Regions from separate parts of the Peribacillus sp. FSL K6-1552 genome, predicted to be linked through region 2. Evidence: riboswitches for the same ligand, from Rfam matches in the RefSeq annotation. Region 2 holds a riboswitch; each other region holds the start of a gene.
The links. A riboswitch is a leader RNA that binds a small molecule or an ion and turns the genes downstream of it on or off. The one in region 2 is predicted to bind cobalamin.
Positions count from the first base shown of each region.

Region 1 (6,107 bases), 1.4 Mb from region 2:
CCTAATAATTCCCCACTTCCTATTACAGGCCAAAAACCAATCGCAGTAGAATCCTTTTTAAAATCTCCGAGCCATATTCCCCGTTTTTCCTTACTGATTTTCGCTTTCTCTTTCTCAATAAGACTATATATATCGGGAAGTGAATATTCATCCTCGTTTTCTAGATGAATAGAGATGTACCTGAAGAATCTATCAAAAAGAATGATTGAACAGGACAACAACCCGCTGAGGGTATCCGTGATGACATCAAAATCTTCCCCGTACAATGTCTCTTTGACCAGTTCCTGCTGATATCCCATAATCTTTTGTAACCGCTGCTTTAAATGAATTTCATTTAAATATAATCTAGCGTTTTCAAATAATGCGGCCACATGGTTTGATAAAAATTTTAGAAGCTCAAGGTCCCCCACTGTGAATGCGCCCATTGCCTTATTGGCTAAATGAATCATTCCCACAGTCTTAAGATTAACCACCAACGGAACCGACAACTGAAAGCCACCCGATTTTTCAAAAAATGGAAAGTATGTACTTAATTCATTCTCTCCTATAACCCTAATATTTTCTTCCAGTTTAGGAGAGCCTATCAAAGGGCTTTGCAAATAAAAACAGTTTTCCGATTCATCGAACAAATAGATGGAGGCGTCCTCCGCCATCGTACCTTGGCATGATAGCTCTAGCACCTTTTGCACTAACTCTTCCATCGATGAACCCGGGGTCACATTTTCATTGACCCATCTTATGCTGCTTAACTTTCGTTTCTCAAATTCCTTCTCCTTTGCAAGCTGCATAGCAACTGCGACATCTTTTCCAAATTCAACAAAAATTTGCTCAACTTCAGAAATTAAAGGAACGAAATTATGAAAACCAATAATACAGAACCCATAGCTGATTCCATCATCTTTTAAAGGTACGGTAAACCAGGTTGAAATTCTTTCATTTTTCATTAACTTATAAAATTTGCAATTGAGGCTGCTTTCTTCTTTTCTAATATCCCATCCTTCTTCGAGAATCTCCGGAGAGCATTCACTTAGGTGAATTGGAAAGGAATCTGCAAAATGCGGCGAACCTCCTTTCCAGACTTTTGGATATAAGATATCATCTTCTCTTAAAACGATTGCCACGAAATCCCATGAAAACTCCAGTTGAAATGATTCTACCGTAAAATCTAATGTTTCTTGAATTGTATCGAATTTCACTAAATTTCTTGCAGTCAATCTTAAATGCGTTTCAATTTTTTCTACTAATTTCGTTCTCTTCTCACTTTTATTCATAGGAGCATCCCCTGTTCTTATCCATTGTTGAAGAATAACCCACAGTAAATACAGAAAAATCAGTATATTAATAGTAACATATCGCAAAAGGTAAACAGAAGTCTTTGGAAATTCAAACATTTAAACCCAATGATTCATACCTCACCAAAGTCGAAAAAATGCCCTAGATCCCCCCCTATACCCCTTATCGATACATTTCACTTAAAGTATTTCTTCCCCTTCTGTGAGACATCCAGACTTTTTGTCTCAAAAGTAAAAAGCTAATCAATGAATAGCCCATATTTAGTTGTTTCTATTATCCATAGATAGAATGAATAAGCCATGCTATAATTTATTGCGTTAAAAAAGCAAATTAAAACACATATATAATGAAAAAAGGAGTGTTTCTTTGAATACATCTATATTAAAACAGGAGTGGTTCGGCAACGTTCGCGGAGATGTTCTTTCCGGTATTGTCGTGGCACTGGCACTGATTCCTGAGGCGATTGCCTTTTCCATTATTGCCGGGGTCGACCCAATGGTAGGGTTATATGCCTCTTTCTGTATCGCCATCGTCATCTCTTTTGTCGGCGGAAGACCAGGTATGATTTCAGCCGCTACTGGGGCAATGGCGCTAGTCATGGTTGATCTTGTAAAAGATCATGGCTTGAACTATTTACTTGCAGCAACAATTTTAACTGGTATACTGCAAGTTTTACTAGGGGTCTTCAAAATTGGAAAGTTAATGAAGTTTATCCCGAAGCCTGTTATGACTGGTTTTGTGAATTCTCTAGCCATTTTGATTTTCACGGCCCAACTTACTCATTTCGTGGGTGAAACGTGGATTATGTATGTCATGACGGCAGTTTCACTTGCAATCATCTATCTTTTTCCACGCATCACCAAAATCATTCCTTCACCACTGGTCGCTATCATATTCATGACTATTGTAGCAGTTACAACAGGGGCCACTGTGCGTACTGTTGGGGATATGGGGCAATTGACCGAGGCTCTTCCAATGTTCATGCTTCCAGATATTCCTTTTACATTTGAAACATTGGCTATCATTTTTCCTTATTCCATAGCACTTGCATTTGTCGGGTTGCTTGAATCATTATTGACGGCTCAAATTGTCGATGAGATGACCGATACAGATAGCAACAAAAATAGGGAAGCCAAAGGCCAGGGCATTGCGAATATTATCGCCGGGTGTTTCGGCGGTATGGCAGGATGCGCAATGATTGGTCAATCTGGAATTAACATTAAGTCTGGCGGCAGAGGTCGGCTTTCAACATTTGTTGCCGGGGCTTTTTTGATGGTTTTAATCGTGATACTGAATGACGTCCTTATTAAAATTCCAATGGCAGCCCTTGTTGCAGTCATGATTATGGTTTCAATAGGAACATTCGACTGGTCTTCCTTGAAGAGGATCGGACTAGCTCCTAAGACGGATGCAGCTGTAATGATTGTAACTGTCATCATTGTTCTTTATACGCATGATTTATCAAAAGGCGTATTTGCCGGCGTTCTCTTGAGCATGATTTTCTTCTCGGCTAAAATTTCTAAAGTGTCGGTTGAAAAAACAGAGGACATTCAGGCTAAGAAAATTATTTATCGTATAACCGGACAATTATTTTTCGCCTCGGTTCAGGACTTTGTTTCCAAGTTCGATGTAAATGAAAAGGCTGATTCCATCACCATTGATTTTTCCCATTCAAAAATATGGGATGCTTCTGCAGTCGGCGCAGTTGATAAGGTTGTCCTTAAATATCGGCTACATGGTAAATCTGTTCAGGTGCTTGGTCTCGATCATGAAAGTTCCCAATTGCTTGAAAAGCTCGCCACTTATGATAGTAAAATATCTTAAGTTTAAATTTTGCTGAATAGAAACTTTTTAAACCGACAAAATAGATAACATGAAATATATCTAGATGGAAGGAGCAAAAAGTATGATATCCGAGCAGGATTATACGGCAGCAAACCTGTCACAAGATTTACTGAATGAACTAAAAAGCTTTGAAAGCAAGCTAGGCCAGGACGCAAATAAAGAACTAATTGTTATCGCCTATGAAAAAGAGAAGGAAGCTTTGAATTAAAAAAAAGACTCAAACGTCATTTAAATGGCTTGTTTGAGTCCTTTTTTATAGACATGATTGAAATTTGTTGACCCTCACAATATTACATAAAAAGGGTGCTCGAAGTTTTCAGAGCACCCTTTTCACCTCTTTATTTACTGAATATGTCCGTTAAAACCGGCACGATTTGTTTTTTACGTGATACAACGCCCTCTAAGACGGCAATGTTGTTGCTCAATGTAACGTTATAAGCTTTTTCAACTGCTTCCGTTGATTTCCCAAGAGCCAAGGCAACAGAATCATTTGTTAATATATCCGTTACAACGAATAAGAATAAATCTAATTCTTTCGTAGCAATAACAGCTTCAATAGCTGCTTCTAATTCAGCTTGTTTTGCAAGAACTTCGTTCGGATCCACAGCATTGACTTGAGCAATCTCCACTTTCGCAGTTCCCATAGAGAATTCTTTTGCATCAAGAGTAATTAGCTGGGCAATTGTTTTGTCGCTCAGGTCAGCGCCTGCTTTTAACATTTCTAAGCCATATGTTTCAGCATTTACTCCGGCAATCTCCGCTAATTCCATTGCTGCTGCAACATCTTGCTCTGTGCAGGTTGGAGATTTGAACAATAAAGAATCGGAAATGATGGCAGATAGCATTAGACCTGCGATTGCTTTAGGCACTTCAATACCGTTTTCTTTATAGATTTTATTTAAAATAGTTGCCGTGCAGCCAACTGGTTCTGCGCGGTAATATAAAGGATCGCTTGTTTCAAAGTTAGCGATACGGTGGTGGTCGATAACTTCTAAAACACGGACTTGGTCAATGTCTTCAGCACTTTGCTGGCGTTCGTTGTGATCGACTAAAATTACACCATCCGCTTCCCCTGCCACTTTTTCTACAAGACGAGGAGCTTCGAATTTGAATTGGTCTAATGCATATTGAGTTTCACCATTCACTTCACCAAGACGAACAGGTTCAGCATTGATACCTAGTTGTTTTTTCAGATCCGCATAAGCGATAGCTGAACAAATTGTGTCTGTATCTGGGTTTTTATGTCCAAAAACTAATACTTTTTCCAAGATTATTTCTCCTTTTTAATAAAAATTTTTCCGGGAACCCCATCATTACAATAAGGGAGAGCCACCTTTACTATACACTTTATTTTAACATAAAATCACTTACATTCAGCGTTTGAATTTCCCATTTTTCTATTAATTCTTTCACTCTTTTCCCCTCTCTCCTCACTTTGTCAATAGATAAGGATTGGTTTTTATCAAATATATTAGTTGAATTATCGTCTCATATGGATTACGATAATATAAGCAGAAATACTAGATATTGATATTAAAAACCACACACATAACTATATATAGAATTATTTGTAATCCAAGGTGCCAGTGATGGCTGAAAAGGGAATCCGGTGTAAACCCGGAACTGTCCCCGCAACTGTAAATGTGACGAAATGAGAAAACCACTGTATAGCTCTTTATACGGGAAGAACTCAAAGTAGGATGATCATGAGTCAGGAGACCTGCCTGGATTTTTCACGTTTCTTATTCTTCGGGGATTGAGATGATGAAACGATAGTATAATGGCTATTTTTTCATGGCTCTTTTATTCTATCGTTTGATCCGCTCAATTTATTGGGCGGATTTTTTTATTTAACGGAAGTTTACAAGGAGGATTATTCATGACTCAAACATATAACTCTACTATAGTGAAAAATGACACAGAAACAAGTTCTATCCAGCTCGAGATGTTATCCAAGGAATTCGAAGGCCGGCTAGATATGGAAAAGTTCAAAAAGCGTTTTACAAAATGGCTAGATCGTAAAAGTGACTCAACAGAAGAACAAACTTCAAAAAAACTGATCCAGCTTGCTCTCGAAAGTGTAGACATAGATGCTCCAGATTGGACGTTTGTTGCTGCGGCAGAACTTTTGAATACGATGTACAGGGATGCACAAGCGAATCGCGGTTATGAGAACGTGAGCTACGGACCGTTCTATGAATTAATCGCAGGACTCTCTCAACAGCAAGAGGGGGAACGCTACCCGATTTATAAACCCGAACTACTCGACTCTTACTCCAAAGAAGAAATTGAAGAATTAGGCTTAGTGATCGATCCGGAAAAAGATAAACTATTTTCTTATATCGGCATCTACTTATTAAACGACCGCTACCTAGCCCGTCCGAAAAAAGACAAGGTCTACGAACTGCCTCAGGAGCGCTTCATGATCATCGCTATGGAAATTATGAGAATGGAAAAAACAGAACACCGCCTGCAACTTGTCAAAGAGGCATACTGGGCGATGTCCAATCTGTATATGACCGTCGCGACACCTACCCTATCAAACGCAGGAAAAACTCACGGTCAGTTAAGTTCATGCTTTATTGACGCGATTGAAGATTCTATTGATGGCATTTATCTATCCAACTACGATGCCGCTAAAGTATCTAAATTCGGCGGTGGTGTAGGACTTTATGTCGGTAAAATCCGCTCACTTGGTTCTGATATCCGTGGTTTTTCTGGAAACAGTTCAGGCACAACCCCTTGGATCCGTTTGTTTAACCAGACTGCTGTCAGCGTCGATCAATTGGGCCAGCGTAAAGGAGCAATCGCGATTTATTTGGATGCCTGGCATAAAGATATCATGAGTTTCCTTGACTTAAAGACACAAAACGGTGATGACCGGTTGAAAGCTCATGATATTTTTACAGGTGTATGTATTCCTGATCTGTTCATGGAAGCCGTACGCGATCGGAAAGAATGGTATCTTT
Region 1 is NZ_JBBOST010000001.1:1,142,125-1,148,231, reverse strand. Features, by position in the region: gene NST21_RS05560 (helix-turn-helix domain-containing protein) at 1-1,271, opposite strand, end outside; gene NST21_RS05555 (SulP family inorganic anion transporter) at 1,660-3,117, shown strand; gene NST21_RS05550 (hypothetical protein) at 3,200-3,346, shown strand; gene NST21_RS05545 (manganese-dependent inorganic pyrophosphatase) at 3,477-4,406, opposite strand; cobalamin riboswitch at 4,700-4,880, shown strand; gene NST21_RS05540 (ribonucleoside-diphosphate reductase subunit alpha) at 5,018-6,107, shown strand, end outside.
Region 1: it holds a riboswitch for cobalamin, as region 2 does, so the genes downstream of both, NST21_RS05540 (ribonucleoside-diphosphate reductase subunit alpha) here and NST21_RS12520 (energy-coupling factor ABC transporter permease) in region 2, are expected to answer to the same signal.

Region 2 (6,107 bases):
TTGCTTTTCCGAATTCAATGTATACTTTCTTTGATATCCACGTGGCGTGATGATTTTGTCATCATATAAAAAGGTAGATGAATTTCCAATAATGACGGTCGTTAGCATCCCTATATCGTGATTTAACATGTCTTTCAAATTGGTTATCACAATATCCTGACGATCGCGATAAGCACTTTTTACCAATCCGACAGGTGTTTCGGGCGAGCGGTAACGCAGTAAAATGTTCTGTGTTTCAACAATTTGCCTAGTCCGTCTACCGCTTCGAGGATTATAAAGTGCAATGACAAAGTCAGCCATTGCTGCAGCCTCCACTCTTTTGGCAATCAGATCCCAAGGCGTTAAGTGGTCACTGAGGCTGATGGTACAGGAATCATGCATGACAGGTGCACCAAGTAAAGACGCACATGAATTGATGGCAGAAATACCAGGAATGATTTCAATGGCTACTCCCGTTTCTTCTTTCCAGCCTTTTTCAATCAATACTTCATAAACCAGCCCTGCCATTCCGTATACCCCTGCATCACCACTCGAAATTACAGCTACTTTCTTTCCCAACTCCGCCTGTTTCACTGCTTCTTGTGCACGTGATACTTCTTCAGTCATACCTGTACTTATAATCGTTTGATCTGTAAGAAGGCCCTGTATAAGTTCCACATATGTTTTGTAACCAATGATGAAGTCACTTTCTTGAAGGGCTTCTACAGCACGTTTGGTAATATGTTCAAAATTCCCTGGTCCAAAGCCAACGACAAATAATTTACCGTTTGTACTCATTTAGACATCTCCTTTTACGACTTGTCTTTTGAAATTCCTGTTTGAGCTGGAAAATCTGGATTAGGAGTCATTTCTCCATTAGTAAATTGGTAAATCATCTGTGGAATAAACTTCTCATCATCGAGATTATGGACAATCTCTCGTCCAAAATCAGGTGAATCCACTCGATACCATGTCCCTTGAGGATAAGCAATCACAACGCAGGCATCCTTACACCTTCCGTTACAGCGAGTTCTAGTAGTATGAATTTTTTGATTCAGACCTTGTGAAGTAATTTCATCACGAATTGCTTGCGTTATTTCTTCGCCACCTTTTTTCATGCAACTGCTGCCGTTACAAATCAAAAGATGCGAGTTTGTGCCTTTTAAGTTCCAAGTTGTCATCTTCTTCCTCCTAAATCTGAGAAAAGGCAAAATAAAAAACCTTAACTGTTAGAGTTAAGGTTTTAAAAAAACTATATGAAAAGGGAGCCTCCAGCAAGCAAAGTGAAACTCTCAAAATCTCCATAGTCCTTCTACCTTTCCCTCCGAAAAGTATCACACAATTTTAAAAGCAGGTTTCCTGGCTTACGCTTCAATTTACTTTTGTCCCTTCCCAGCTCTAGGCCAGTGGTTATCGACAATTTCATCAGCGTTACAGTAGCGGGGGCTGCATCGGATTCTCACCGATTTCCCTATTATCCCTTGCGTGTTCATACAAGAGCACTTTTAAATTGAAATATTTGGTTTTATAATAATATATTTCTAGTTAACTTTATCTATCATATAACAACTTTTTTAAAATTCAATAGTTTATTCCGACTGTTTTGAAAAGTTTAATGGTGAAAATCCAGCTTCATGCCTATCCTCTCTGCGATTTTATCCTTCTCAAAAAAAAATATGAATAGAGTGTAGATGGAATCATTGCTTTATGGTACAATAAACGAGAATTTTCAAAAAATTACATAAGTTTTATGGTGCTAGATTCCTCGGAATTTAGCTTAATAGGGAAGTCGATGTAAATCCGACGCGGTCCCGCCACTGTAAAGGGAAGTCCTAATACGTAAAGAATAATCCACTGTCAAACGAGATGGGAAGGATGTATGAGGATGATGATCCAGAGCCAGGAGACCTGCCATGAAGCGTGAAACTGTTTCAACCTACGAGGATGGGTGTGCGGATCAGGCAGATAAGCTAATATTTGTATTATGCTGCAAACTTACTGTTCATTACGCACTTCTTTCTTTTTGAGAGAAGTGCTTTTTATGTTGCCCGCCACTTCTCTTCTCAGCTTTAATCATTAAAAATAAAAGCGTTGAAAGGAGAACAAATGAAAAAAGCCAATTGGAAAATACTTTATTTTGTCATTTTACTACTCTTCGTACCAAAGAAAGCAATGGCCATGCATATTATGGAGGGCTTCTTACCGATCGAATGGGCGATATTCTGGTGGGCTGTGACACTTCCATTTTTAATCTTGGGTTACCGTTCCATTAGGTCTAAAGTGAAGGAAAACCCAGAAACAAAAATGATGCTGGGTCTGTCCGGCGCATTCGTTTTTATTTTATCAGCCCTAAAAATCCCTTCCGTTACAGGAAGCTCTTCACACCCTACCGGCGTCGGCTTAGGTTCAATCTTGTTTGGGCCACTGGCCATGAGTGTCGTCGGTTCTATTGTTCTGTTATTTCAAGCTGTATTACTAGCTCATGGAGGACTAACTACTCTAGGAGCCAATGCATTTTCCATGGCTGTTTGCGGACCGTTCATTGCTTATTTTGTATTCAAAGGCGCTACTAAATTAGGTTGGTCCTTTTCTCTTGCTGTTTTCTTAGCAGCAGCTTTCGGAGATTTGGGCACCTATGTGATAACTTCTGTACAACTTGCTTTAGCTTTCCCATCGGAGGTAGGTGGATTTATGGCCTCATTCACTAAATTTTCAGGAATCTTTGCCCTTACCCAAATACCTTTAGCAATCAGTGAAGGTTTATTGACAGTCGTTGTCATGAATTTCTTGAAGAAATACAATCTAGGCGAATTGAAATTACTGCGAGTGTTATCTAAGGAGGCTCGTTAGCATGAAAAAAAGTTTATTGTTGCTTTTTCTAGTCGTCATACTTGCTATAATTCCGTTAATCACCCAACAAGGAACAGAATTTGGTGGAGCTGATGGAGTGGCGGAAGAAGCCATCACTAAAATCCAACCGGAATATAAGCCTTGGTTCAACAGTATCTGGGAGCCGCCAGGTGCAGAAACCGAAAGCTTATTGTTTGCTCTCCAAGCCGCGATTGGCGCCGGATTCATAGGATACTTCATCGGCGTTATGCGACAAAAAAATAAACAGGCCGTTCAAGAAAAGGACGAACAGGCAAAACATGTTACTCATAGATAAATACGCCTATTTCAACCGGCTAAAGCATGTACATCCTTTAGAGAAAATGATTTTTGCCCTCTCCCTTTTGTTGTTTTCTTTAGCAGTGAGGGATACGACCGTCTCACTCATCACCTTTACAGTGATGAGTGCTTTTATCATTTTCGGGGCAAAAATCCCAATCTCTTATTATCTAAAATTACTCTTATTACCTGGATTTTTTGTACTATCAGGTACAATTACCATCCTTTTTTCAGTCGCAAGTAAATTTACTTCAATACCAAATGTATGGTGGTCCTGGAATTTCGGCAGCTGGCAAATATTTATCAGCGAAGACAGTATAAAAACGGTAATTGGTCTAATCGTTGTCGTATTAAGCAGTATCAGCTGTTTATATTTCCTAACCTTAACTACTCCCATCACAGTTATACTATATGTATTGCGTAAGCTGAAACTGCCTTCATTGCTGATTGATTTAATCGAATTAACTTATCGCTTCATCTTTATTTTTTTAGATACAGCTATGGCCATTCATCAATCACAGTCATCACGGCTTGGGTATAGTTCAGTGAGGAAGGGAATTCGATCTCTCGGGTTACTCATATCTTCCCTGTTTTTAGGAGTGTTTCAGCGCTCTGAACAATTAACGATGGCAATGAACGCAAGAGGGTATCAAGAGAATATTTCATTTATCGATGACTCTTACACTTATTCCTCTCGTAATTGGCTGATTACCATTGTAACTCTAGTAAGCTTATTCTTTATTTATAGATATATATAAATTGGGGGCAGTTCGATAATGGAAGAACATATTTTTAATATAGATGGCCTCACCCATCAATTCGCAGATGGGACGTTCGCATTAAAAGATCTTTCTCTAACTATTCAAAAAGGTAAAAAAATTGCTTTATTAGGCAATAACGGTGCCGGTAAGTCAACTTTATTCCAACATTTAAACGGTCTTTTAAAGCCAACAACAGGATCCATCAAATTTAAGGGAAAGAAATTAAAATATGACAGAAAAACATTATTACTATTACGAAAACAGGTCGGAATCGTTTTTCAAGACCCGGATTCACAACTTTTTTCCGCTAATGTTCAACAGGATATATCGTTTGGACCGATGAACTTAGGTTGGGAAAGAGATGTCGTGCGGGAGAAAGTTGAATGGGCGATGGCCCAAACAGAAGTAACAGAATTGAAAGATAAGCCCACCCATTTTTTGAGTTTAGGACAAAAGAAGCGTGTTGCCATAGCTGGTGTGTTAGCCATGGAACCCGAAGTCTGGATCCTAGATGAGCCTACGGCGGGATTGGATTCTTATTTTTCCAAACAGATTATGGCTCTTTTGGATAACATCCATCTCCCTGATAAAACAATTATTTTATCAACCCATGATGTTAACTTAGCCTATCAATGGGCTGACGAAATCATTGTCATGAACGATGGAAAGGTCATATATCAAGGAGATCCTGTCACTATTTTTCATCATGAAGACCTTTTGTATCAAGCACATTTAGAAAAACCATGGATATTTGAAATGTTTCAATCACTTATTCAATCAAAGATATTCACAGAAGAAGACCCTGCCCCTAGAACGAAAGAAGAATTACTTCAAAAAATGGAGATTGAAAAGGTTAATTAAGAAGCAATCCCTAGCCTGTTTCATTAGGTCAACAGACTAGGGGATAAAATGGAGATATTCTTCACTATCCAGGCAATTGAGTCGGTACTCCAATATCTGGATAGTTTTAACCTCAGAGAAAAACAAGTAGCTGCAAAGTATCCCTCTTGTAAGCTCATGTAATGCTCTGGTATTTCTCCCTAATTATTTTATTGGCTTTCTTCTTCAGCCTCTTCCCCTTTAATCTCTATATTCTTTCCGTCTACATCATCAACTACAGATTGCATTTCACCTTCCGTATAAGTATCCGAAACTTGCTCGTGCGTTTTAGCAAGCCCAGAGGACAATGTATCCTTTCGTTTATAATCACTGACGTCATAAATTCTTCCAGCTATATCTAAAGAATCCTTTTTTGATTCCTTGCTATCCATAGAATTCACTCCTTATTTCGAATTATTTTTATCTTGCCCATTTTATTAAAACAGGGAACTTGGTTTCATTTGTCATCTCATATAGATTGACAGCATGAAGTAATGACAAGGGTATTTTGCGTAAAAAATAATCCAATATTCAATAAAGATAAAAAAAACTATGAAAAGGATGATTTATCGCTGATTTAACAACCAGAGGGTTCAATCTTATCTGAATGGGAACATGAAAAATGAGGTATTTCAGTATCCATATCCATCATTCCTATCCATTTTTATGAACTCCGTTTAATATTATTTTTTCAAAAAGGCGCGCCCAATTGAAGTTGAAGAATGAGGTTAATTTCATCCTCCTTTTTTATTTGAAATTTCCCTTGTTTCTGACCCATTAGCTTATAAGCACTATTACTTCTCCCTTAGGCCCAATAGAAAAAGCGATTACTTGGAATAGGAACCGCCTTCATTCTCTGTCAACAATCTTTGCAAAGTCGTCAAGGCTAGTTGAATATTTGATATAGATTCGTGGTAAAAGATAGAGTTCGTCTTTAATGTCCTTCTCAGAAAATGGTTCAGGAGTTGTCGTAAGTCCAAACAAATAGTATTTCTTCGTTTCTGCTACGACTTTGTCATTGAAATTCCCGTATGGATACGCAAGAGCATAAACTGGTTTGCCCGTTATTTTTTGAATTTTATCTTTGGACCCTTTCAGTTCATATTCATAATTTTTTATTTTCGTCAAGTCAGGATGTGTAGCAGTATGAGACTGAATTGAGATCATACCCGAATCAGCCATCGTTTTTAAATCCGATTTCGATAATCGGTTTGAGCGACCAATAAAGTCAGAGATAACAAACATGGTACCAGATGGTTTAAAACGTTCGTTTTTCAATTTTTGAAAGATAGCAAATGCATTCAGGTTGTTTTTGTATCC
Region 2 is NZ_JBBOST010000001.1:2,580,750-2,586,856, reverse strand. Features, by position in the region: gene cobJ (precorrin-3B C(17)-methyltransferase) at 1-777, opposite strand, end outside; gene NST21_RS12525 ((2Fe-2S) ferredoxin domain-containing protein) at 792-1,160, opposite strand; cobalamin riboswitch at 1,312-1,501, opposite strand; cobalamin riboswitch at 1,714-1,909, shown strand; gene NST21_RS12520 (energy-coupling factor ABC transporter permease) at 2,086-2,829, shown strand; gene NST21_RS12515 (energy-coupling factor ABC transporter substrate-binding protein) at 2,831-3,145, shown strand; gene cbiQ (cobalt ECF transporter T component CbiQ) at 3,129-3,905, shown strand; gene NST21_RS12505 (energy-coupling factor ABC transporter ATP-binding protein) at 3,924-4,769, shown strand; gene NST21_RS12500 (YozQ family protein) at 4,958-5,179, opposite strand; gene NST21_RS12495 (polysaccharide deacetylase family protein) at 5,637-6,107, opposite strand, start outside.

Region 3 (6,107 bases), 1.8 Mb from region 2:
GATTCTTTGTTTCAATCGTACTTGGCAGAACAGATACGATGTAATCTGCTTCCGGTAATACATCAACTAACTTAAAGAGCCCATAAAGACGATCAATGTGCTGCACAGGATTTCCGCTACGATTGACCCCAATCGTGTACTACCAAAATCCCGCGCTTCTCAATGGCTTTAAAAGGCATTAATTCCATACCTGCACTCATGACCATAACCCACTTTAAATTCGGTGCTTTCTCAATTGTCTCATCTGTTAAATCTTCGCCGTATGTAATTAAGATTTTTGCTTCACGAAGTGGTTCATCCCCCCAATCCTCTTGATAAATGAAATTCAAAGCAGGAAAGGTATCCTCCATCTGCTTTTGGATGTCTTCGTTTGGAATAATTGTTGAAGGTACTAACATGTTTATCTCACCTTTTAATTAACATAAAAAAAACACGGGCTCTGTATGTCCCGTGCAACTTTCTCTGAGGAGGTATTCCCTTAATAAAGCATATTCAGGTGTCCTCTTTTTGAGTTGGACAAAAGCCTTACCCCTGTTAAAAAAGGCTTTATTTTAATAAATTTGGATTTAAAGCACTTAGTTCCGGCAATATAAAAATGCCATCCCTTCGGATCAGAATGTCATCAAAGTAGATATCACCACCGCCATATTCAGGACGCTGGATCAAAACCATATCCCAATGCGTAGAAGAACGGTTACCATTATCAGCCTCTTGATAGGCTTGGCCTGGAGTTAGATGCAGACTGCCACATATTTTCTCATCAAACAAAATATCGTCCATTGGCTCCATAATGTATGGATTGATTCCAAGCGCGAATTCCCCAATAAAACGGGACCCTTCATCTACATCGAGAATCTCGTTCATTTTAGAATTTTGATTAGAAACTGCTTTCGTGATTTTCCCCTTTTGTATGGTTAAAACTATGTCACGAAAGGTGATTCCTTGATATGTTGAAGGTGTGTTGAAGGCTACCCTACCATGAACACTCTCTTTTACGGGTGCCGTGAACACTTCCCCGTCAGGTAGATTGTTTTTTCCAGCGCATATGACAGCCGGCATTCCTTTAATGGAAAAGGTGAGATTTGTCCCAGGTGAAACAATCCGGACTTTTTCAGTACGCTCCATCAATTGCTTAAGCGGTTTCAGTGCCACTTCCATTTTCCCGTAATCCATTGTGCACACGTTTAATAGAAAGTCTTCGTACCTTCTAAAACTCATACCGGCTTTTTGTGCTAATCTGACGGTCGGGTAATTAAGTAAAACCCAACGCCGATTGTTTACATAGAAAAGAGTCGACGACTTCATCGCTTCCCCATGAAGACGATGCCTCTCTGCAGGAACATCTGCCAATTCAGCATCGTTTTCTTCACTGGAGATGATTATTATCGCATCAATATCAGTATATTTCCTCAAAGTCCATTGTGATAAGGTATCAAGTTGTTCCTTCACATTCCCTTTTAACAAGTGTCGGCTTATTTCATCGTCTTCCAGTTCGACATATGGATATGCACCGATTCTGTATGTTTCATCAATCAGCTCTTTCAATAGCGGTTTCATGTTGATATGACCCCGTATCAAGATTCTCTCTTTTGGCTGTAATTGTACGGAATGATGAATCAGCCTTTCAGCAAGCTTGGTTATTCGCTTATCCTTCATCTGGCTGTACCTTATTTTTCTAGATCACGAAGAGTTTCAAGCGCTTCTTCGACATGGCCTTTGACTTTTACCTTACGCCATTCTTTAACTATCGTTCCTTCCTTATCAATCAGAAAAGTTGAACGTTCAATGCCCATATATTCCTTGCCGAAGTTCTTTTTTAATTTCCATACATCATATAATTCAGCAGCTTCTTGATTTTCGTCAGCTAGTAGCAGAAAAGGTAACCCATATTTTTCAATAAATTTTTCATGACGCGCCGCTGGATCTGGACTGATCCCTATGATGACAGCATTCAATTCCTCAAACTGCTCATTGTGGTCACGGAAATCACAGGCCTCCGTTGTGCAACCAGGCGTCATGTCTTTCGGATAAAAATATAAAACAACGTGTTTGCCCTTAAAATCCGATAGGGAAACTTTTTCACCGTTGTTTGCAGGAAGTTGAAAATCCGGTGCTTTTTCTCCAATTTTAACAGTCATTCTTACCCCTCCATTTCTTTCATTATGGTAAGCGTACCCAATAATTGAAAGAAACACAACTTTCATTTATTCTTCCTTTCCTTCTGCTCTAAGTCAATCACTGTCCGGATCACAAACGCAGCCGGGAGAGTGTATCCAATGAACGCCTGGATTGTCGCAATCATCCTGCCCATGCCTATCGGGGCTATATCTCCATACCCTACTGAAAACATTGTCATTGCACTAAAATAAAAAGAAGTCTTCAGTTGCTCGTAAAAACTGCCGTCCAAACGATTGCCCATATCAAGAATCACCGAATGATTCTGTAGCTCGTATAATAAATAAATCAGTGCAAAACCTACTAATATCGTCGCATATAAATTGCCGAGCCACAGCATATCCTCTAGAGAAAACTTTTTTCCTCCCGACTCAACAAGAAATAACGTTCGAATGCTCATCACCATGCAAAAAATAATCCCTGCAATCAAGATGTAAAAAGTCATCCCCCACGCCTCATTTCAAAACAACCCACTCCCCCTATACATACTCCCCGTCCAAACAATATATTCTTTATTTAGGGGTCAGACCCCATTTCCCAACATTCACATCCTTAAACAAACCTAGGTGCACCAATAGTTTTGTCGATATAAGGCGGGGTCAGCCCCCATTTCCCGAGACTTTTTTCCTTGTTGACCATTTTAGTCGGGATATGATAAGCTTGTCTAAATTTTTATAATAGTTTTTATTTTATAAATATTTGTTGCCTGCAGTTTAATTTACAGCGGGTTTGTGAAATTTCATATGTGGAAATAGGTTCCTAATTTTTTTAGGATTAAAAGGGAAGTCCGGTGTAATTCCGGCACGGTCCCGCCACTGTAATAGGAATGTTAGCGCTATGCAATATGCCACTGATTTTCGGATTGGGAAGGCCTGCCGCTAATAAGATTCCTAAAGTCAGGAGACCTGCCTGTTTCGACAACACTGTTTTAACCTACGGAGAATAGGGAAGTGTTAGGGACCTTATAATTTTAAGGGGTTTTTGTATACCCCTTTATTTTAAGCATTTCTAACTTTCTCTTTTGACGGTTAGGGGTGCTTTTTTTGTTGTTATTTTATTAAAAGAAAAAAGAATGTAGGAGGATGGGAATATTGAAAAGTAGTAGTTTAGGGTACCCGCGAATTGGGGAAGATCGTGAATGGAAACGCACATTAGAAGCTTACTGGTCCGGAAAAATCGATGAATCGGAGTTTACGGCACAGCTAGAAGCCATCCGTTTAGGCAACTTACAAAAGCAAAAGGACCAAGGTATTGATATTATTCCTGTCAATGACTTTACTTTATATGATCAAATGCTCGATATGTCTGTAATGTTCGGTCTTGTTCCTGAGCGTTATTCAGCCTATAAAGGCGGCACTGTTCCCCTTTCTGTATATTACTCTATGGCTCGCGGAAACAAGGATGAAGTTGCTTCTGAAATGACGAAATGGTTCAATACAAATTATCACTATATCGTTCCCGAATTAAAACCGTCAAAGCTGACTTTGACAGAAAATAAACCACTTGCTTCTTATCGCGAAGCCAAAGAAAAACTAGGAATTGAAGCTAAGCCCGTGTTAGTCGGACCTTATACTTTTATTACTCTGTCTAAAGGCTACAATAAACAAGATATACCTGGAATCATCCTTAGTCTCCTGCCTTTATACACACAAATTCTGCAAGAGCTAGAACAAGAAGGCGTGAAGTGGGTGCAAATGGATGAACCCTCCCTTGTTTCATCCATTTCTAAAGATGATATGCAAACTGTTACTTACTTATATGAAAAATTGAATGAAGCAGCTCCAAATTTGAACATCATGCTACAAACATACTTTGATGCAGTAGAGCACTACCAAGAGGTGATTGAATTACACGTTCAAGGGATCGGTCTTGATTTTGTCCATGATAAAGGGAAAAACCTTAGTAATCTCCAAGAATTCGGCTTCCCGAAAGACAAAGTGCTCGGTGCAGGTGTGATTGATGGGAAAAACATATGGCTTTCCGATTTATCGAAAAAGAATCAGTTGATCAATACCATCACAAAAACCGTAGCCGAAGACCAAATTTGGCTTCAACCCTCTTGCTCCCTGCTTCATGTACCAGTAACGGTTCGTAATGAGACGGCTCTTACTAAAGAAGTGCAACAGGCCCTTGCTTTTGCTGATGAGAAGCTTGAAGAAATCACTCTACTAGTAAAAGGTAGTAATCAAGGTGCCGAAGCAATTGCTGAAAAAGTAGCCGCTAACAAATTAGCACTTCAAACGTTAGCAAGTTCAAATGCGCGAAATCATAAAGACGTCCAAACTGGTGTCGAACAGGCGAAGAGTCAAACAGCCTGCCGTCAGCTGCCATTTAAAGAGCGTTATCAAAAACAACAGGAATTTTTCAAACTGCCTTTCCTTCCATCAACAACAATCGGAAGCTTTCCGCAGACAGCTGAAGTAAAACAAGCTCGCGGGAAATTCAAACGAGGAGAATGGACTGCTGCTCAATATGAAACATTTGTTAACGAGGAAATCAGCAAATGGATCGATATCCAGGAAGAAATCGGCTTGGATGTTCTTGTACATGGAGAATTTGAACGAACAGATATGGTTGAATTTTTCGGCCATAAACTGGGCGGATTCGTTTTCCTCGAAAAAGGCTGGGTACAATCTTACGGTTCTCGCTGCGTAAAACCGCCTGTCATCTACGGCGATGTTCATTTCATCGAGCCGATGACGGTCCGGGAAAGTGTGTACGCGCAATCCCTGACGAAGAAAACAGTAAAAGGAATGCTGACAGGTCCTGTAACAATTCTGAACTGGTCATTTGTACGTGATGATATTTCAAGGGAGAATGTTTGCTACCAGTTAGCGCTTGCCTTGGAAAAAGAAGTGGGAGCATTAGAAACTGCTGGAATCAAAATGATCCAGGTGGATGAGCCTGCCCTTAGAGAAGGTCTGCCATTGAAAAAAAGCGACCGCGAAGAATACCTAAAATGGGCTGTGAACTCTTTCTTGATTTCCACTTCAAGTGTGGAAGATACAACGCAAATTCACACGCATATGTGTTATTGCGATTTCAACAGCTTCATGGATGTCATCTCTTCCTTGGATGCCGATGTGATTTCCATCGAAACATCTCGCAGCCACGGTGAACTTGCTTCCGCATTTGAGGAAAAAACATATGAAAAGGGCATTGGCTTAGGCGTATATGATATTCACAGCCCACGCGTTCCTGCAGTCGAGGAAATGGTCGATATGATTGAACGGGGCATTAAAGTATTGGATAAAGATCAATTTTGGATTAACCCGGACTGCGGTCTTAAAACAAGAGGCGTCCCTGAAACCGTTGCTTCCTTGAAAAATATGGTCGAAGCCGCAACAATCGTTCGTAAAAACCTATTAGTCAATCAACAGGCAAATGGCTGAAAAAGGTATTGATTTTACAAATGCTAATCCTACCCGGCAGTCACGGACTTTTTTAACGGATCTTGTTTTCCCACCAGATACAAATCATCACAACACCATCTTTGGCGGTAAAGTTATGGCATATGTAGATAAAATCGCCTGCATTTCAGCAATGCGCCATTGCCGAAAACCAGTTGTGACAGCATCAAGCGATTCCTTTGACTTTTTGGCACCCATCAAGACAGGGGATGCGATTAACCTAGAGGCCTTTGTCACCTGTGCCCATCGGACGTCGATGGAGGTATTTGTAAAAGTGGAGCGAGAGAACCTATTAACCGGTGAAAAACAGCTTACAGCCCGCGCTTTTTTAACGATGATAGCAATAGACGAAGATGGAAAACCCACCCCCGTTCCTCAGGTATTTCCGGAAACGGAAGAGGAAAAGCTGCAATTTGTTCAAGCACAAGCTAGATATATTGAAAGAAAGAATAAGCGTAAATAAGAAAAATCCCTTCAACAGTATTAATGTTGAAGGGATTTTTTAGTTTCCGGCCCCGCGGT
Region 3 is NZ_JBBOST010000001.1:771,917-778,023, reverse strand. Features, by position in the region: gene NST21_RS03635 (hypothetical protein) at 117-398, opposite strand; gene NST21_RS03630 (aminopeptidase) at 547-1,656, opposite strand; gene bcp (thioredoxin-dependent thiol peroxidase) at 1,668-2,138, opposite strand; gene NST21_RS03620 (potassium channel family protein) at 2,201-2,620, opposite strand; cobalamin riboswitch at 2,912-3,102, shown strand; gene metE (5-methyltetrahydropteroyltriglutamate--homocysteine S-methyltransferase) at 3,258-5,567, shown strand; gene NST21_RS03610 (acyl-CoA thioesterase) at 5,560-6,048, shown strand; gene NST21_RS03605 (ABC transporter permease) at 6,088-6,107, opposite strand, start outside.
Region 3: it holds a riboswitch for cobalamin, as region 2 does, so the genes downstream of both, metE (5-methyltetrahydropteroyltriglutamate--homocysteine S-methyltransferase) here and NST21_RS12520 (energy-coupling factor ABC transporter permease) in region 2, are expected to answer to the same signal.

Region 4 (6,107 bases), 3.1 Mb from region 2:
AAGGACTTGTATATCGGGGGACCGATTATCCTTGTGGGCATTCTGATTCTATATTCCCTTCGTTGGAGAATAAATTTATTGACGTTGCCTGAGGATGAAGCTAAATCACTTGGTATTCCAGTAACACGTTTGAAGTGGACAGTTATTTTTGGCGCAACACTTATTACTGCTGCTTCAGTTGCGATAGGCGGTATCATTGGTTGGGTTGGGTTAATTATTCCTCACGTTGCAAGAATGCTAGTTGGTAATAACAATCAACTAGTCTTACCAGTATCTCTTTCAATCGGTGGAGCCTATTTATTGTTGATTGATAATCTGGCCCGCTCGGTAACGGCTACAGAAATTCCACTCTCAATCTTGACGGCAATTATAGGTGCACCATTTTTCGCAATATTGCTTAGAAAAACAGGAGGTGGCTGGTCATGAGAATCGAGGTGCAGGGAGGAAATTACTTTTATGCTCGGAAAAAAGAAGAAGTTCCTTACCTTTACCAAACAGACATTAACTTTTCGCTGAATGACGGAGAGATAATGGCGATACTAGGACCAAACGGTGCAGGAAAGACAACGATGTTAAAATGCATCACAGGTCTTCTGGACTGGAAAAAAGGTCAAACGCTCATTGATGGAAAGCCGCTTCCTTCGCTTTCACGCAAAACAGTCTGGAAACGGATTGGCTATGTTCCGCAGGCGCATAAAATGGTATTTGGTTTTACACTCGAAGAATTGGTAATTATGGGAAGAGCCCCATACATCAGTGCGCTTGCCCAGCCTTCCGTGAAGGACCGTGAAGCCGCTCACCTAGCCCTGGAAACTGTAGGGATTGGCCATCTTGCTGGGAAGTCCTGCAATACAGTCAGTGGTGGTGAGCTGCAACTAGCATTGATTGCACGTACGCTGGTATCAGACCCGGAAGTGCTCATTCTCGATGAACCGGAATCCCATCTTGATGTTCAAAAGCAGGTTGTGATTTTACAGACATTAAAGCGTTTGTCACAAGAAAAGAAAATCTCTTGTATCATAAACACGCATTACCCAAACCATGCGTTTTTCCTTGCTGACCATGTGTTAATGACAGCAAAACAAAAGCCGGTCGTTTACGGGGAAGTCCAGGAAGTCATGACAGAATCCCGGATGAAGGAATACTTCGGAATTGAAATGAAGAAGATTATTTATGAAGAAGATGAGAACTTTTTGATTGAAACGATGGTGCCGAAAGATTTAGGCATTCCGCGTGATCAAAGTACTTGTCGATTTACTAGTTTTTAATCCAGAAAAAAGGGTAGCCACCGGGTTGCCTTTTTTTGCGCTAAATGGAATACTTTATTATTTACTAGTTTTCTGGTACTATTATGCTAGAAAAAATTAGGAGAATGATAGTGGGAAAATACAGAGTTTTATTGATGGTAGCATTGCTGGGAATTTTAATTTTGCCTGCATGTTCACAAGGGGTTTTAGAGAATATAGGTACAAAGACTGCTGCACCGATTGCGGAAGATAACATTGAAGTGGTTGCAGCAGCGGAGAATGACGCCGGGCAGAATTCGGAGGACAGATTATATCCTGAACAAATCGATACGAGAAACTGGATAAGAGCCGAGTCCACGGTTCAACTTCCAATATTGATGTATCATAGCATTTCTGAAGGTAATAACCTTCGGGTACCAAGAGAGGAATTTCAATCACAAATGAACTGGCTTCGGGAGAATGATTACTATACATTATCCCCTAGGGAAGCATTTCTTGTTTTAACGGAAAATCGGATGCCAAGTGAAAAGTGTGTCTGGCTTACTTTTGATGATGGCTATACAGATAATTACACGGAGGCTTTTCCTATATTAAAAGAATATAATATGAAAGCAACTGTTTTTATGATCGGGAAATCTATTGAAAAAAGTCATCACCTGACGGAAGAACAAATGGTGGAGATGAGCGAGAATGGGATTTCTATTGAAAGTCATACTATCAACCATCTTGAGCTTAACCGTATGACGGTAGGGCAGCAGGAAGCTGAAATGGTCCAGTCAAAGGATTTATTCGATCGTATTCTCCAACAGGACACGACAGTACTTTCATATCCTGTTGGACGGTATAACGAGGAGAGCCTTAGGTTGTCAGAAGAAGCTGGATACAAGATGGCAGTAACCACCGAAGCTGGTGGAGCTTCAAGGGACCAAGGGATGCATGCACTGCACCGAGTTCGGATTTCACCCGGATTGTCAGTCGATGGGTTTGCAGCGCTGATTGAAAATGCATCACGTTATTAATTGAAGACAAGGTATTTCGGAATCAGTCTGAAAAATCATATAATAATCATTTCTTACATAGTGTATAATGAAAAGCAGTGAAAATTATATACATATGAACGATTTGGTGTCTTAATGACTTAAAAGGGAAGTTGGTGAAATACCAACGCGGTCCCGCCACTGTAAATGGGAGTTAGCGGTTGTGTACCACTGTATGTGAGATATGGGAAGGTGCCGTTGACGATGACCATTAGCCAGGAGACCTGCCAAGATTCGTACACCTGTAACCTACGCGGATGGGAAGGTGTGTGGCAGACCTTCTGAGTCCGTAATTATATTGTTGCCATACAAGCATCTTCCGTTTGACGGGAGATGCTTTTGTTTTGAAATTCGCCTCTTCACTTCAGGGTGCGTTTTCTTTAGGTGGTCGGAAATTGAATTAAAAGATTGTGAGGGATGTAAAATGAAGAAAATCTATGGTCTGATTCTAGTGATGTTACTAACTGCAGGTATGATGGTTGGTTGCAATGATACATCAAAAGAAGGAACGAAAGAAAAGCAACAAACGAATCATACTGAAAACCAAGCTTTCCCGATTACGATAAAAGATGCAACGGGTGAAAAAGTAACGATAGAAGAACAACCAAAGAAAATTGTTACATTGATACCAAGTAATACAGAAGTGGTCTTTGCACTTGGTTTGGGTAAAAAGGTTGTTGGTGTATCCGACAATGATAATTACCCGGAAGAAACGAAAGAAATTGAAAAAGTTGGCGGAATGGAAATGAACACGGAGTTAATCGTTTCCTTAAAGCCTGATCTTGTTCTTGCTCATGCATCCAGTGCCCATAATTCGAATGAGGGATTGCAGCAGCTTAAGGATGCTGGAATAGATGTCCTTGTAGTCAATGATGCACAAAGCTTTGACGAAGTGTATGAGTCTATTGATATGATTGGACAGGCAACGGGAGAACATGATAAGGCAAAAGAAATCGTTGCGAATATGAAAACGAAACTGAAGGAAATTCAGGAAAAAGCTAAATCCGTTAAGGATGAGGAAAGAAAAACCGTTCTAGTAGAGGTTTCGCCATCACCGGATATTTATACACCTGGAAAAAATACATTCATGAATGAAATGCTTAACATAATTTCAGCGGAAAATGCAGCAGCCGAATTGGACGGGTGGGCGAAAATTGATGAAGAGTCTATGATTGCTGCAAATCCGGATGTCATTATTACAACATATGGTTATTATACAAAAGATCCAGTCAGTGAAGTGACGGGCCGAAAAGGATGGGAAGATGTAGCTGCTGTTAAGGATGGTCAAGTCTTTGATGTCCATTCTGACTTAGTGACCCGTTCTGGTCCACGCTTAATAGAGGGAGTAGAGGAACTTGCCAAATCAGTCTATCCGAACCTATTTGACAACTAAGTGGGCGTTTGCTTATTTGATTGCGTTATTGTTTTTGCTTTTCGCAATGACGATTGGCATTTCCTTTGGTTCGGTGTCAGTACCGATTCCCGCGCTTATACAAATTATCGGCAAGGAATTTTTTCATTTACCAATCTCAGTTGAGCCAGATGTGATGCTGACGAATATCGTAATGAACATCCGCCTGCCACGTGTATTACTTGCAGGTTTGGTTGGGGCTTCGCTTGCGATTGCCGGGGCAGCCTTTCAGGGACTGCTCAGGAACCCGCTTGCTGACCCCTACACATTAGGGATTTCATCAGGAGCATCAGTAGGCGCTGTATTGACATTGTTTTTGAATATATCATTGCCGTTGATCGGTTTATATACCCTACCGACGTTAAGTATTATGTTTTCATTGCTTACGATTTTCTGTGTGCTAACTTTTGCGAGAAAAATGGATCGATCGATGAAAGTAGAAACAATTATTTTAACCGGAATCATTTTCAGCTCGTTTTTAAGTGCCTTCATCTCATTAATGATTGCGTTGACGGGCGAGGAATTAAGACAAATCATCGGATGGCTGATGGGAAGCGTTTCAATGCGCGGCTGGAATTATATCGCGATTATTTTGCCGTTTTTTATCATTGGTTCGTTGATCTTGATTATGAATACCCAAGAATTGAATGCGATGACGTTTGGGGAAGATCGTGCAAAGCATTTGGGTGTGAATGTTCAGCGGAGAAAAATGTGGATTCTGATAGCTGGTTCGATATTAACTGGGGCAGCCGTTGCTGTTTCGGGAACGATTGGCTTTGTAGGATTGGTTATTCCTCATTTGGTTCGTAGGATTTGGGGGCCAGATCATAAGCATTTGTTGCCGTTATCTTTGCTCGTAGGAAGCGGATTTTTAATTTTGGCTGACCTTGTAGCAAGGACGATCATTGCGCCTTCGGAACTGCCGATTGGTGTAATTACCTCACTTATCGGGGCCCCGGCATTTGCCCTGATTTTATTAAAGAGACGGAGAGAAGGGTAGAATTCATGCTTGAAGTTAAAGGGTTAACAGGTGGATATGGCAATAAAGCTGTTTTGGACTCTGTCTCTTTTGACGTACATAAAGGGGAATTATTTGGGATTCTCGGTCCAAATGGCAGCGGAAAAACGACGCTATTAAGTATGCTTAGCGGGGTTCTCGATTATAAGGTAGGAAGCATACGAATAAGGGGAAGAGACTTGAAGGAGTATTCGGCCAAACAACTTGCACAAGTTATAGCCGTGTTGCCTCAACATTCCTCATTAGCCTTTTCTTATACGGTAAAAGAGACTGTTTCTCTTGGCCGTTATGCTCACCAAACAGGCTGGTTTCATAGTTGGACTTCTGAGGATGAGGTGATTGTCCAACGTGTGATGAAGCAAACGGGAGTCGCGGATTTTCAGGATCTTCATTTTGAACGATTATCAGGCGGTGAGAGACAGCGGGTCTTACTGGCACAAGCACTTGCCCAAGAACCGGAAATTCTTTTTTTAGATGAACCAACGAACCACTTGGATCTTTCCTATCAAAAGGAGCTTCTTGATTTAATGAGGAAAATGGCCAAGGAGCTGGAGTTAACAGTTATCTCAATCTTCCATGACTTGAATTTGGCCGGCTTGTACTGTGATCGGCTGATGTTGCTTGAAAAAGGACAAATTAAAGTCATTAATGTGCCGAATGAAGTGCTCCAACAGGAACGGATTCAGGAGGTATACCGGACGACGATTGAAAAACATCCGCATCCTGCCCTTCCGAAGCCGCAAATGTTCATTGTCCCGGAAAAGCATGTCTGTGATTTCGCACCTTTGGAAATTGATGAAACCTATTTGACGGTTGGCAACGAAATAATTCAATTGAATTCACCAATTCCGCTTAGAACGATGTCTTCTGGTGTGACCGGTTCAGGAACGGGCTGGCATCAACATTTCGTGAATAGGCATGTCCATCGTGATTATAATTACGAGGATCATTTTGCTGAAATGGCTGACTTTTTAAAAACACACGGTTTTGAACCGCAGGAAACGGTCGGAATGATGACAGCTGTCTTTCTCGATACGGTGGCCTTCAAGTTTTTAAGAGATGATGATTTCTCGGTTTTTATCATCGTGACGGCTGGAGTAGGGAATGCCATCGACGCCTCTTTAGCTGACCAACATTCTTGGATTTCCACTCCAGGAACCATAAATACATGGATCTTTGTAAATGGGCACTTGGCAGAAGAGGCCTTTATCCACAGCATTGTCACCGCGACCGAGGCAAAAGTAAAAGCGCTTCATGATTTGCGTGTTTTGGATAAGGTGACAAATACAGTGGCGACAGGAACATCGACAGACAGTATTTTGATTGCCGCAACCCAAAGAGGGAAGGCACTTCAATATGCAGGCACCATTACTCCGCTAGGGAAGTTGATCAGT
Region 4 is NZ_JBBOST010000001.1:5,709,857-5,715,963, reverse strand. Features, by position in the region: gene NST21_RS27455 (FecCD family ABC transporter permease) at 1-426, shown strand, start outside; gene NST21_RS27450 (ABC transporter ATP-binding protein) at 423-1,268, shown strand; gene NST21_RS27445 (polysaccharide deacetylase family protein) at 1,403-2,266, shown strand; cobalamin riboswitch at 2,354-2,530, shown strand; gene NST21_RS27440 (ABC transporter substrate-binding protein) at 2,709-3,677, shown strand; gene NST21_RS27435 (FecCD family ABC transporter permease) at 3,640-4,695, shown strand; gene NST21_RS27430 (heme ABC transporter ATP-binding protein) at 4,701-6,107, shown strand, end outside.
Region 4: it holds a riboswitch for cobalamin, as region 2 does, so the genes downstream of both, NST21_RS27440 (ABC transporter substrate-binding protein) here and NST21_RS12520 (energy-coupling factor ABC transporter permease) in region 2, are expected to answer to the same signal.